DNA from 2 places in the Streptomyces monticola genome. Region 2 is predicted to be linked to the other one. Evidence: riboswitches for the same ligand, from Rfam matches in the RefSeq annotation. Region 2 holds a riboswitch; the other holds the start of a gene.
What was found. Region 2 has a riboswitch for glycine ahead of gcvP (aminomethyl-transferring glycine dehydrogenase). Riboswitches for the same ligand answer to the same signal wherever they lie in the genome.
Positions count from the first base shown of each region.

Region 1: it holds a riboswitch for glycine, as region 2 does, so the genes downstream of both, gcvT (glycine cleavage system aminomethyltransferase GcvT) here and gcvP (aminomethyl-transferring glycine dehydrogenase) in region 2, are expected to answer to the same signal.

Region 1 covers NZ_JBHTCF010000032.1:31,519-37,385, forward strand. The annotation lists gene glyA (serine hydroxymethyltransferase) at 1-1,114, opposite strand, end outside; gene gcvH (glycine cleavage system protein GcvH) at 1,130-1,507, opposite strand; gene gcvT (glycine cleavage system aminomethyltransferase GcvT) at 1,575-2,717, opposite strand; glycine riboswitch at 2,752-2,861, opposite strand; glycine riboswitch at 2,862-2,957, opposite strand; gene ACFQVC_RS39890 (AAA family ATPase) at 3,083-3,760, shown strand; gene ACFQVC_RS39895 (hypothetical protein) at 3,899-4,555, opposite strand; gene ACFQVC_RS39900 (hypothetical protein) at 4,726-5,268, opposite strand; gene ACFQVC_RS39905 (enhanced serine sensitivity protein SseB) at 5,458-5,867, shown strand, end outside.
Region 2 covers NZ_JBHTCF010000036.1:7,629-13,495, forward strand. The annotation lists gene ACFQVC_RS40730 (bifunctional nuclease family protein) at 1-277, shown strand, start outside; gene ACFQVC_RS40735 (MerR family transcriptional regulator) at 464-1,093, shown strand; gene ACFQVC_RS40740 (DNA polymerase IV) at 1,172-2,638, shown strand; gene ACFQVC_RS40745 (PRC-barrel domain-containing protein) at 2,617-3,006, opposite strand; glycine riboswitch at 3,166-3,271, shown strand; gene gcvP (aminomethyl-transferring glycine dehydrogenase) at 3,452-5,867, shown strand, end outside.

The sequences.
Region 1 (5,867 bases), on a different contig from region 2:
GCGCCGGCGTACCGATACGCAGACCGGAGGTCACCATCGGCGGCCGCGGGTCGTTCGGGACGGCGTTGCGGTTGACCGTGATGCCGACCTCGTGGAGGCGGTCCTCGGCCTGCTGCCCGTCGAGCTCGGAGTTGCGCAGGTCGACCAGGACGAGGTGCACGTCCGTGCCGCCGGACAGCACGTCCACGCCCACGGCCTTCGCGTCGTCCTGGACGAGCCGCTCGGCGAGGATCCGGGCGCCGTCCACCGTGCGCTGCTGGCGCTCCTTGAACTCCTCGGATGCCGCCACCTTGAAGGAGACCGCCTTGGCCGCGATCACATGCTCCAGGGGGCCGCCCTGCTGCCCGGGGAAGACCGCAGAGTTGATCTTCTTGGCGAGCTCCTGCGTCGACAGGATCACACCGCCGCGCGGTCCGCCGAGGGTCTTGTGCGTGGTCGTGGTGACGACATGCGCGTGCGGTACGGGGGACGGGTGCAGACCCGCCGCCACCAGACCGGCGAAGTGCGCCATGTCGACCATCAGATACGCGCCCACCTCGTCGGCGATCCGCCGGAACGCGGCGAAGTCCAGCTGACGCGGGTACGCGGACCAGCCGGCCACGATCAGCTTCGGCTGCGATTCCTTGGCCAGGCGCTCGACCTGGTCCATGTCGACCTCACCGGTCTTCTCGTCGACGTGGTACGCGACCACGTTGTAGAGCTTGCCGGAGAAGTTGATCTTCATGCCGTGGGTCAGATGCCCGCCGTGCGCGAGATTCAGGCCCATGATCGTGTCGCCCGGCTTGAGCAGCGCGAACATCGCGGCCGCGTTCGCCTGCGCACCGGAGTGCGGCTGGACGTTGGCGGCCTCGGCGCCGAACAGCTCCTTGATGCGGTCGATGGCGATCTGCTCGACGACATCGACGTGCTCACAGCCGCCGTAGTAGCGGCGGCCCGGGTAACCCTCGGCGTACTTGTTGGTGAGGACCGAGCCCTGGGCCTCCATGACCGCGACCGGAGCGAAGTTCTCCGAGGCGATCATCTCGAGGGTGGACTGCTGGCGGTGCAGCTCGGCGTCGACCGCGGCGGCCACGTCCGGGTCGAGCTCGTGCAGCGGGGTGTTGAGCAGAGACATGGGTTGCGGCGCCCCTCAGCTTCCGGAGAACTCGGTGTACTCGGCGGCGGTGAGCAGGTCACCCGGCTCCTCCGAGACCTTGACCTTGAACAGCCAACCGTCCGTGAACGGGGCCGAGTTGACCAGGGCCGGGTCGTCCACGACGTCCTGGTTGGTCTCGGTGACCTCACCGGAGACCGGCGAGTAGAGCTCGCTCACCGACTTTGTCGACTCCAGCTCGCCGCAGGTCTCGCCCGCGGTCACCGTGTCGCCGACCTCGGGAAGCTGCACGAAGACCACATCGCCGAGGGCGTTGGCCGCGTGCTCCGTGATGCCGACCGTCGAGACGCCGTCCGCGGCGGCCGACAGCCACTCGTGTTCCTTGCTGTAGCGCAGTTCCTGTGGGTTGCTCATGAGCTGAATTCTCCTGTACGCGGGGGAGTGGTGAGGAACAAGAAAGACGCGGGGCCGACCGTAAGGGTCACTTCTGCCGCTTGTAGAACGGCAGGGCGACGACCTCGTAGGGCTCGTGGGTGCCGCGGATGTCCACGCCGACGCCCTTGGTGCCCGGCTCGGCGTGCGCGGCGTCCACGTACGCCATCGCGATCGGCTTGCCCAGGGTCGGCGACGGGGCGCCGGAGGTCACCGCGCCGATGACCGCGCCGTCCGCGACCACGTTCATCTCGGCGCGCGGCACCCGGCGGCCCTCGGCGATCAGGCCGACCAGCTTGCGCGGCGGGTTCTGCTCCGCGCGCTCGGCGGCCCGCTCAAGGGCGGCACGGCCCACGAAGGCACCGTCGTTGGTGGTCTTCTCGAACTTCACGACCCGGCCGAGTCCGGCGTCGAAGGGCGTGAGCGAGGTGGACAGCTCGTGCCCGTACAGCGGCATGCCCGCCTCGAGGCGCAGGGTGTCGCGGCAGGAGAGCCCGCACGGCGTCAGGCCGTACTCCGCGCCCGCCTCGGTGATCCGCTGCCAGACCTGCTCGGCGTGCTCGGGCTTGAGGAACAGCTCGAAGCCGTCCTCGCCGGTGTAGCCGGTGCGGGCGATCAGGGCCTGGACACCCGCCACCGTGCCGGGCAGACCCGCGTAGTACTTCAGCCCGTCGAGGTCGGCGTCCGTCAACGCCTTGACGATCTCCGGGGAGTTGGGGCCCTGCACGGCGAGCAGCGCGTAGGCGTCACGGTCGTCGCGCACCTGCGCGTCGAAGCCGGCCGCGCGCTCGGTCAGCGCGTCCAGGACCACCTGCGCGTTGGAGGCGTTGGCGACGACCATGTACTCGGGGGTCTCGTCGTCGCCGAGGCGGTAGACGATCAGGTCGTCCAGGATCCCGCCGTCCTCCCGGCAGATCATGGTGTAGCGGGCACGGCCGGTCTTGACCGAGCCGATGTTGCCGACGAGGGCGTAGTCGAGCAGATCGGCGGCGCCGCGGCCGGTCACCGTGATCTCGCCCATGTGCGAGAGGTCGAAGAGACCGGCCTTGGTGCGTACGGCGTTGTGCTCGTCGCGCTCACTTCCGTACCGCAGCGGCATGTCCCAGCCCGCGAAGTCGGTCATGGTCGCGCCGAGCGAACGGTGCACCGCGTCGAGTGCGGTCAGGCGCGGCGCTTGAGGGGAATGGCTCATGTGTCTGGCTCCCAGGGCATGACTGGCGAGGGCGTCCTCCCCATCTGTCATCGGAACCCGGGGGTTCAACCTGAGAGGTTCGCCGGGATGCCGGCTTGCACCTTGGGTGGAGCCACTGCGGCGCGGCTCGCTTTTCAGATCTGCCTCGCCCGCGCGGTAACTGGGCCTGAGAGATTCAAGGGAGGGACTTGCTCCTTCGGCGCCCCAGTGCATCACTGGGAGCTCTCCCGCGCGGATTCAAGCGGCCGGTATGGAGTTGGCCCGCACATCATTGCACGAGCCGTCAGAGGGGTAATCCGCTTGTGCCGCATTACCGTCTCTTTACAGTGGGCGGGGAAGAGTCGCGTGACCGAACGGGGAGGACGATCACGGTGCACAAGGCCAGCGCGTATCCGGCGATGACCACGGCGAGTGGTGTCACGGTGCCGGAACAGCCGGGGGCTCCGGCCGGGGAGGCGCTGGGTCCTGCGCCGGTGGTCCGCGATCTCAGGGCCCGCGAGGGGCGCACACCGCGCCGGCTCCGCTTCGGCGCGGGCGACCTGGTCGTCGTCTCCGGGCTGCCCGGCAGCGGCAAGACCACCCTGATCAAGCGGGCCGTCGCCGCCCCCCGCCTGGACTCCCAGGACGCAAGGGACCGCTGGGCCCGGCGCATGCCGCGCTTCTTGCCGTACGCCGTCTACCGCCCCCTGGTCCGTATCGCGCACTACGCCGCACTGCGCCGCGCCCTGCGCTCAGGCGAGAGCGTCGTCGTGCACGACTGCGGAACGCAGGCCTGGGTGCGCCGCTGGCTGGCCCGAGAGGCCAGGCGCCGCGGCCGCGGACTGCATCTGCTGCTGCTCGACGTCGATCCGCGCACCGCGCTCGCCGGCCAGCGGGAGCGCGGCCGCGGAGTCTCGCGCTACGCCTTCACCCGGCACCGCGGAGCGGTCGGAAGCCTGGTGCGCGACGCGGAGAACGGCCGCGTCCCCGCGGGCTGCGCCTCCGCCGTCCTGCTCGACCGCTCGGCGGCGGACGGCCTGCAGGTCCTGGGCTTCGAGGACTGAGGCGGCCCCGTGGGCGGCGCCCCGCGGGGAGCGTACGACTGCGGACCTGACTGCGGACACGACCAGCGGACCTGACTGCGGACATGAAGGAACCCCGCGCCCTGCACCGGCGCGGGGTTCCCGTTCACAGGGCGGGGCTCACATGCCCGGCAGCTTGGGCAGGCCGGGGACCGGCAGGCCCGGGATGGCCGGGGGCTGCGGGAGCCCGGGGATGGCCGGGGGCTGCGGAAGGCCCGGCACCTTCGGCGCCTCGGGGAGCTTGGCCGCGTCGGCCGGGTTCGGCAGCTTCGGCGCGTCCGGCAGGCCTTCCGTGAGCTTGCCGAGTCCGACATTGATCAGCAGGTCGACGGCGAGCTTCGGGATGGCCTGCAGGGAGATCACCAGCTTGCCGAGGTCCAGGGACGTGGCGGCCTTGATCAGCGTGTCCGCCTGGGCCTTCAGATCGGCCTTGATCTTCTTCGTCGGGTCGTCCTTCTTCTTCGCCGCCTCGCCCTCCGGCTCCGGGTCGGCGGCCTCGGTCGCGGCGAGCACTTCCTGGACGGCGGCGTTGAGCGCGGCGCGGTCGGTGTCGTCGTACGTGCCGTTCACGCCGTTCGCGGCCAGCTCGTCCAGGACGGAGTACAGGGTGTCGAAGCTGCGCTCCACACGCAGGGCGCGGTCGTCGTCGACCGGAACGGAGACGGCCGCCTGACGGGCGTTCTCGACGGCGACGGCAGGTGCGGCGCTGAGGGCGACCGTGCCGGCCGACAAGGCAACGGAGACGGCGAGAGCGGTGAGGGTTCGGCTGACGCGCATGGCGGGGGTTCCCTTTCTTACGGATGTACGCGGCCCTGCGGGCCAGGGGGACGGTTCAAGCGGTCAAGCAGGTGGAGCGGGTCAAGCAGGTGGAGCGGGTCAAGCAGGTGGAGCGGGTGGAGCGGGTGGAGCAGGTGGAGCGGGTGGTGAAGCGGAGGGGGAGTCACGGGTCACTGGGGAGGCGTGGGGAGCCACGGCAGGCCCGGCGGCGGTGTCGTCGGAGCGGGCAGTTCGGGCAGCGAGCTGAGGAAGTTGGTCAGGCCCACCGCGTTGAGGAGGTCCTTGGCGAGCTTGTCCACGGCCGGCAGGGAGCCCATCACCCCGAGCCAGTTGCCATCGGACGCGGCCTGCACCAGGTTGTTGATCTCCTTCTTCAGGGCGATCCGGGCCGGGCCCACGGGCCAGTCGTCCGGGCCCTGGCCCTCGGGCGTCTCGGGCCCGAGCACGTTGTCCATCTCGTGGCGGATCTTCTCGAGAGCGCCCTCGTCCACGACGCCGAGCGCGGTCAGCGGCGACTTCCACAGCCCGTCGACCGCCACCATCAGGTCTTCCAGGTCCTGCACGGTCTCGGGAACGACGGGCCGCCCCGCCGCACCACTGCCGCCGGGGGCCAGCCGGGGCGAGGCAGCGGTGGCCGCTCCCGACGCGCCGAGCACCAGCGCGCCGCAGAGGGACGCGGTGATGACGAGCGAGGCGGCCTTGCGCGGAGCCATGTGGGAGTCCTTTCTGCGGTTCCTACTACGGCCACCCTCGAAGCGGTGACCACACTCCGCAACCAGACGGATGCGGAGCGTGTCCATTTGGGTGCACGCCGCCATCTGTCGGGTGCACGCCGTCGCCGGGAGTTAGGGTCTTTGGCGCAAGTCAGAGCGGTCGGTGAGCAGGGCGGCAGAGGGTAAGAGATGGACATTCCGGAGCAGGGCGGACAGGGAGCGCACGGGCACCCCTACGAGGGCTGGCCCGCGAACGAACTCGAAGAGGTGCTCGCGGCCTCCGTCGCCGAGGGCGCCACGCCCTCGGCCGCCGGCCGCATCCTGCAGGTGCTCGGCCGCAGCAAGGTGTGGGTGCCGCTGCCCAACGGGGGCGGCAACGACAGCCCGAACCTCGATCTGCCCACCATGGACATCCACGGCGCGGCCTTCGTCCCCGTCTTCAGCTCCGAGCAGCAGTTCCTGCGGGTCGTCGGCGGGCACATGGCGTACACGGTGGCGCCCGCCGTGGAGTTCGCCCGCGGCCTGCCGCCGCAGCTCGGCATCGCCGTGAACCCGGACGGCACCGTCGGCGTCCCGCTGCCGCCGCCCGCCGTGGCGGA
Region 2 (5,867 bases):
GGCCGTGGGGCAGGAGCTCACGGAAGTGCGGATCACGGATCTGCGGGAAGGTGTCTTCTACGCGGAGCTGGTGTTCGCCAGCGGGGTCGAGGTCAGCGCGCGCCCCTCCGACGCCATAGCGCTTGCGCTGCGCACCGGGACGCCGATCTTCGGCAGTGACGGGGTACTCGACGATGCGGGCATCGCCATCCCGGACGAGCAGGAGGACGAGGTCGAGAAGTTCCGTGAGTTCCTCGACCAGATCTCGCCCGAAGACTTCGGCACCAACAGCCAGTGAGCTGTCGGTCCGGTGACCTGTCGGCCGGGCTGTCCGGCCGGACCATTCGGCCAGCCTTTCCCGGCAGTGGCGGGGTGGAAACCACTCTCAGGGTGATTATCACTCGGCGTGCCTAGTGTGGCGTTCGTTGACGCGCTCATGGGTACTGCCTACCGTCGAGATGGCAGGTCAAGGACGGAGGTCGGCGTGAGAAGCAGCGGCGACGGTACGGCTGGGGGAGCTCCCGGACAGAGTCTGGGGGAGAGCGGGCCGTATCCGCTCCATGGCACTACTGCAGGTCATTCTGTGCAGCGCGGTCCGGCGGACGGCGGGGAAGCGCAGGCCGACAGGGTCGGCTATCGCGGCCCGACCGCGTGCGCGGCCGCCGGCATCACCTATCGGCAGCTCGACTACTGGGCTCGCACCGGTCTTGTGGAACCGAGTGTGCGGGCGGCGTACGGCTCGGGGAGCCAGCGGCTCTACAGCTTCCGCGACGTTGTCGTCCTGAAGATCGTGAAGCGTTTCCTCGACACCGGGGTTTCGCTGCAGAACATTCGCACGACGGTGCAGCATCTGCGCGATCGCGGGTTCGCGGATCTCGAGCGGATGACGCTGATGAGCGATGGCGCGACGGTGTACGAGTGCACGTCGCCCGCCGAGGTCGTCGAACTGCTGCAGGGCGGTCAGGGCATCTTCGGGATCGCCGTGGGCGTGGTGTGGCGGGATGTGGAGGCCGCGCTGTCCCAGCTGCACGGGGAGCGGATCGACACCGGTGAGACGCTGGTCGGCAACCACCCGGGCGATGAGCTCGCGCGGCGCCGCAACCGCGCCGGGTGAGCTGCGGGCGCGCGGAGCGCGGCATGGGCGAGTGCTGATCGCGCCCGATTGTCAGTGCCGTAGGGCAGCATCGGTCTCGTGAGATCGGCGCCCACGATTCTGCATCTGGACATGGATGCCTTCTTCGCCTCGGCGGAGCAGGCAGCCAAGCCCAGTCTGCGCGGGAAAGCGGTGGTCGTGGGCGGCCTCGGGCCGCGTGGGGTGGTGGCCACCGCTTCGTATGAGGCACGGCGCTTCGGAGTGCACTCGGCGATGCCGATGGGCCAGGCCCGCAGGCTGGCGCCGAACGCCGCCTATCTGGTGCCGCGCTTCGGCCTGTACCGCGAGATCAGCGAGCAGGTCATGACGTTGCTGCGGGAGCTGTCGCCGCTGGTGGAGCCGCTGAGCCTGGATGAGGCCTTCGTGGACCTGGAGGCGGGCGGCGCGGCCTCGGACGAGCGGTCGGCGCGCGCGGTGGGGGAGCGGCTGCGGGCGGACATACGCGCGGTGACCGGGCTTACGGGCTCGGTGGGGCTCGCCGCGTCGAAGATGCTGGCGAAGATCGCGTCGGAGGATGCCAAGCCCGATGGTCTTGTGCTGATCGAGCCGGGCACGGAGCGCGAGCTGCTCGGGCCGATGTCGGTGCGGACGCTGCCCGGGGTCGGGCCGGTGACGGGCGACCATCTGAGGCGCGCCGGGATCACCACGGTCGCGGAGATCGCGGAAGCGGGGCAGGACGAGCTCGTACGGCTGCTGGGGAAGGCGCACGGGGTGCATCTGTACGCGATGGCCCTCGCGCACGACGAGCGGCCCGTGGTGGCCGAGCGGGACACGAAATCGGTGTCGGTGGAGGACACCTTCGACATCGACATCCACGACCGCGTGCGGGTCCGTCTGGAGGTGGACCGGCTCGCCGAGCGGTGCGTGCAGCGGCTGCGGGTCGGCGGGCACTCGGGCCGGACGGTGGTCCTGAAGGTCAGGCGGTACGACTTCTCGACGCTGACCAGGTCGGAGACGCTGCGGGGGCCCACCGACGACCCGGGAGTGGTGCGGGAGGCCGCGGCCCGGCTGCTGGAGTCCGTGGACACCACGGGCGGTGTGCGGCTGCTCGGGGTGGGGGTCTCGGGGCTCGCGGACTTCACACAGGAGGATCTGTTCGCGCAGGCGGCGGCGCAGGCGGCCCAGGTCGCCGAGGCCGCTGAGGCGACGGCGGTGGCGCAGCGTGCCGAGGCGGCCGCTGCCGTGGCCGAGAGCGACGCGGCGCAGGAGCAGGGCGGGGCGGAGCCGTCGGGCGGGGACGGGGCCGAGCAGGGCGCCGAGGCCGCCTCGGAGCGTCGCTGGCTGGCGGGGCACGATGTGCGGCATGCCGAGTACGGCCCGGGGTGGGTGCAGGGCAGTGGCCTGGGGCGGGTCACCGTGCGGTTTGAGACGCCCGGATCGGCGCCGGGGCGGGTGCGTACGTTCAGAACCGACGATCCCCGGCTCGAGCGGTCCGAGCCCTTGCCGCTGGTTTCCGCGGCGCCGCTGCTCTGCGAGGACGCGGGTCAGGGGGCGTCGTCGGGGTAGTCCCTGCCTGCGATCCGGCCGAAATCGCGGTCGGGTGGCGGCGCGTCTGTGGGGGCTGCGATATCGATTCCGTAGTGGTGGTAGAGCTGCAGTTCCTGCTCGGGGGAGAGATGGCGGCCCACTCCGAAGTCGGGGGCGTCCTTGATCAGGGAGCGCTCGAAGGGGACTCGGAGGGTGCCGTCGACCAGTTCGCTGGGCTCCAGGGGCACGAAGGCGTCCCGGCTGAACAGGCCGGTGCGTATCGCCGCCCACTCCGGGGCTCCTGTGGCGTCGTCGAGATAGACCTCGTCCACCGTGCCGAGCTTGTTGCCCTTGCTGTCGAACGCCTTGCGGCCGATCAGGCTTCGCGGGTCCACATCGGTCTGCACGGTCCCTCCAGAAGCTCGCAACACATCCGCAGTCACTGCGGCAACACATCTGTAATCACTACGAAAGAGCACAATCCGGATGGTGGCCACTCGAGGCCTACTCGGGCAGCTCTCCAGGCTTCCTCAGGGGTATGCGCTGGTAGGCTGGCAGGCGGCTGCTGACCCCGTGCGGGAGAGCTCTCCGGTCGACAAAGCTGACGTCCGGAGGCGCCGAAGGAGCAAATCCTCCCCGGAATCTCTCAGGCACCTGTACCGCACGGACGAGGTCACTCTGGAAAGCAGGGCGGGCGTCGACGGCTCCCGCTCTCACCGACGGTGAAAGCCGGGACGCCAGTGAGCGGGCGTGCCGGTGAAACTCTCAGGTTGAGATGACAGAGGGGGAGGCCGTCCGGGTACCCGCGCCGTGGTACCCCTCGCAGGTCGTATCGACCAGGAGGCCTCCGCAATGACTGCCCCTCGCATTCCGCTCTCTCAGCTGGAGCGTGGCATCCCCTTCGAGCAGCGTCACATCGGGCCCGACGCCGAAGCCCGGGCCAAGATGCTGGCCCAGGTCGGATACGGCTCGCTCGATGAGCTCACCGCGGCCGCGGTGCCCGATGTGATCAAGAGCGCCGAGGCACTGGATCTGCCCGCGGAGCGCACCGAGGCCGAAGTCCTCGCCGAACTGCGCTCGTTGGCGGACCGCAACGAGGTGCTCGCGCCGATGATCGGCCTCGGCTACTACGGCACCTTCACGCCGCCGGTGATCCTGCGCAACGTCATGGAGAACCCGGCCTGGTACACCGCGTACACCCCGTACCAGCCGGAGATCTCGCAGGGGCGTCTGGAGGCGCTGCTCAACTTCCAGACCGTTGTGGCCGATCTGACCGGACTGCCCACTTCCGGCGCCTCGCTGCTCGACGAGGGCACCGCGGCCGCCGAGGCCATGGCGCTGTCCCGGCGGGTCGGCAAGGTCAAGGACGGTGTGTTCCTGATCGACGCGGACGCGCTGCCGCAGACCATCGCCGTGATCGAGACGCGGGCCGAGCCGACCGGCGTCGAGGTCGTCGTCGCCGATCTGTCGCAGGGCATTCCGGCCGACGTCGCCGAGCGCGGTGTCTTCGGTGTGCTGCTTCAGTACCCGGGCGCCTCCGGTGCCGTACGTGATCTGAAGCCGGTGATCGAGCAGGCGCACGAACTCGGTGCGATCGTCACGGTTTCTGCCGATCTGCTCGCGCTCACGCTGCTGACCTCGCCCGGCGACCTTGGCGCGGACATCGCGGTGGGTACGACGCAGCGCTTCGGTGTGCCGATGGGCTTCGGCGGGCCGCACGCCGGATACATGGCGGTGCGCGAGAAGTTCGCACGCAGCCTGCCGGGAAGGCTCGTCGGCGTCTCGGTCGACGCGGACGGGAACCAGGCGTACCGCCTCGCGCTGCAGACCCGTGAGCAGCACATCCGCCGTGAGAAGGCGACGAGCAACATCTGTACCGCGCAGGTACTCCTTGCCGTCATGGCCGGGATGTACGCCGTGTACCACGGGCCGCAGGGGCTGAAGGACATCGCCCGGCGCACCCACCGCTACGCCACGATCCTGGCGGCGGGCCTGGAGGCCGGCGGTGTCGAGGTCGTGCACGGCGCCTACTTCGACACGCTGACGGTGCGGGTGCCCGGCAAGGCCGCCGATGTGGTGGCCGCCGCCCGTGAGGGTGGCGTGAATCTGCGCCTCGTGGACACCGACCGGGTGGCGATCGCCTGTGACGAGACCACCGCGCGGGCCCAGCTGGCCGCGGTCTGGGCGGCCTTCGGTGTCGAGGCCGACATCGAGGCGCTGGACGTGACCGCCGCCGAGACGCTGCCCGGCGGGCTGCTGCGCGGCGACGCGTATCTGACGCATCCGGTCTTTCACCAGTACCGCTCCGAGACGGCGATGCTGCGTTATCTGCGCAAGCTGTCGGACCGGGACTACGCGCTCGACCGCGGCATGATCCCGCTGGGCTCCTGCACGATGAAGCTCAATGCCACCACCGAGATGGAGGCCGTCACCTGGCCCGAGTTCGGTGCCCTCCACCCCTTCGCGCCCGCCGAGCAGGCGCAGGGCTATCTGACGCTGATCCGTGAGCTGGAGGAGCGGCTCGCCGAGGTCACCGGGTACGACAAGGTGTCGCTGCAGCCCAACGCCGGTTCACAGGGCGAGCTCGCCGGTCTCCTCGCGGTGCGCGGCTACCACCGGGCCAACGGCGACGAGCAGCGAACCATCTGCCTCATCCCGTCCTCCGCGCACGGCACCAACGCCGCGAGCGCCGTGATGGCCGGGATGAAGGTCGTGGTCGTCAAGACCGCGGACGACGGCGAGATCGACGTCGAGGACCTGCGCGCCAAGATCGAGAAGCACCGCGACGAGCTGGCCGTGCTCATGATCACGTACCCGTCGACGCACGGTGTCTTCGAGGAGCACGTCGCCGACATCTGCGCTCAGGTGCACGACGCGGGCGGCCAGGTGTACGTCGACGGCGCGAACCTCAACGCGCTTGTGGGGCTTGCCAAGCCGGGCCGGTTCGGCGGCGACGTATCGCATCTGAATCTGCACAAGACCTTCTGCATCCCGCACGGCGGCGGCGGTCCCGGTGTCGGTCCCGTCGGTGTGCGTGCGCACCTGGCGCCGTATCTGCCCAACCACCCGATGCAGCCCGCCGCGGGCCCGGAGACCGGGGTCGGCCCGATCTCGGCGGCCCCCTGGGGCTCGGCCGGGATCCTGCCGATCTCGTGGTCGTACGTCCGGCTCATGGGCGGCGAGGGCCTCAAGCGCGCCACGCAGGTCGCGGTGCTCGGCGCCAACTACATCGCCAAGCGGCTCGAACCGCACTACGAAGTGCTGTACA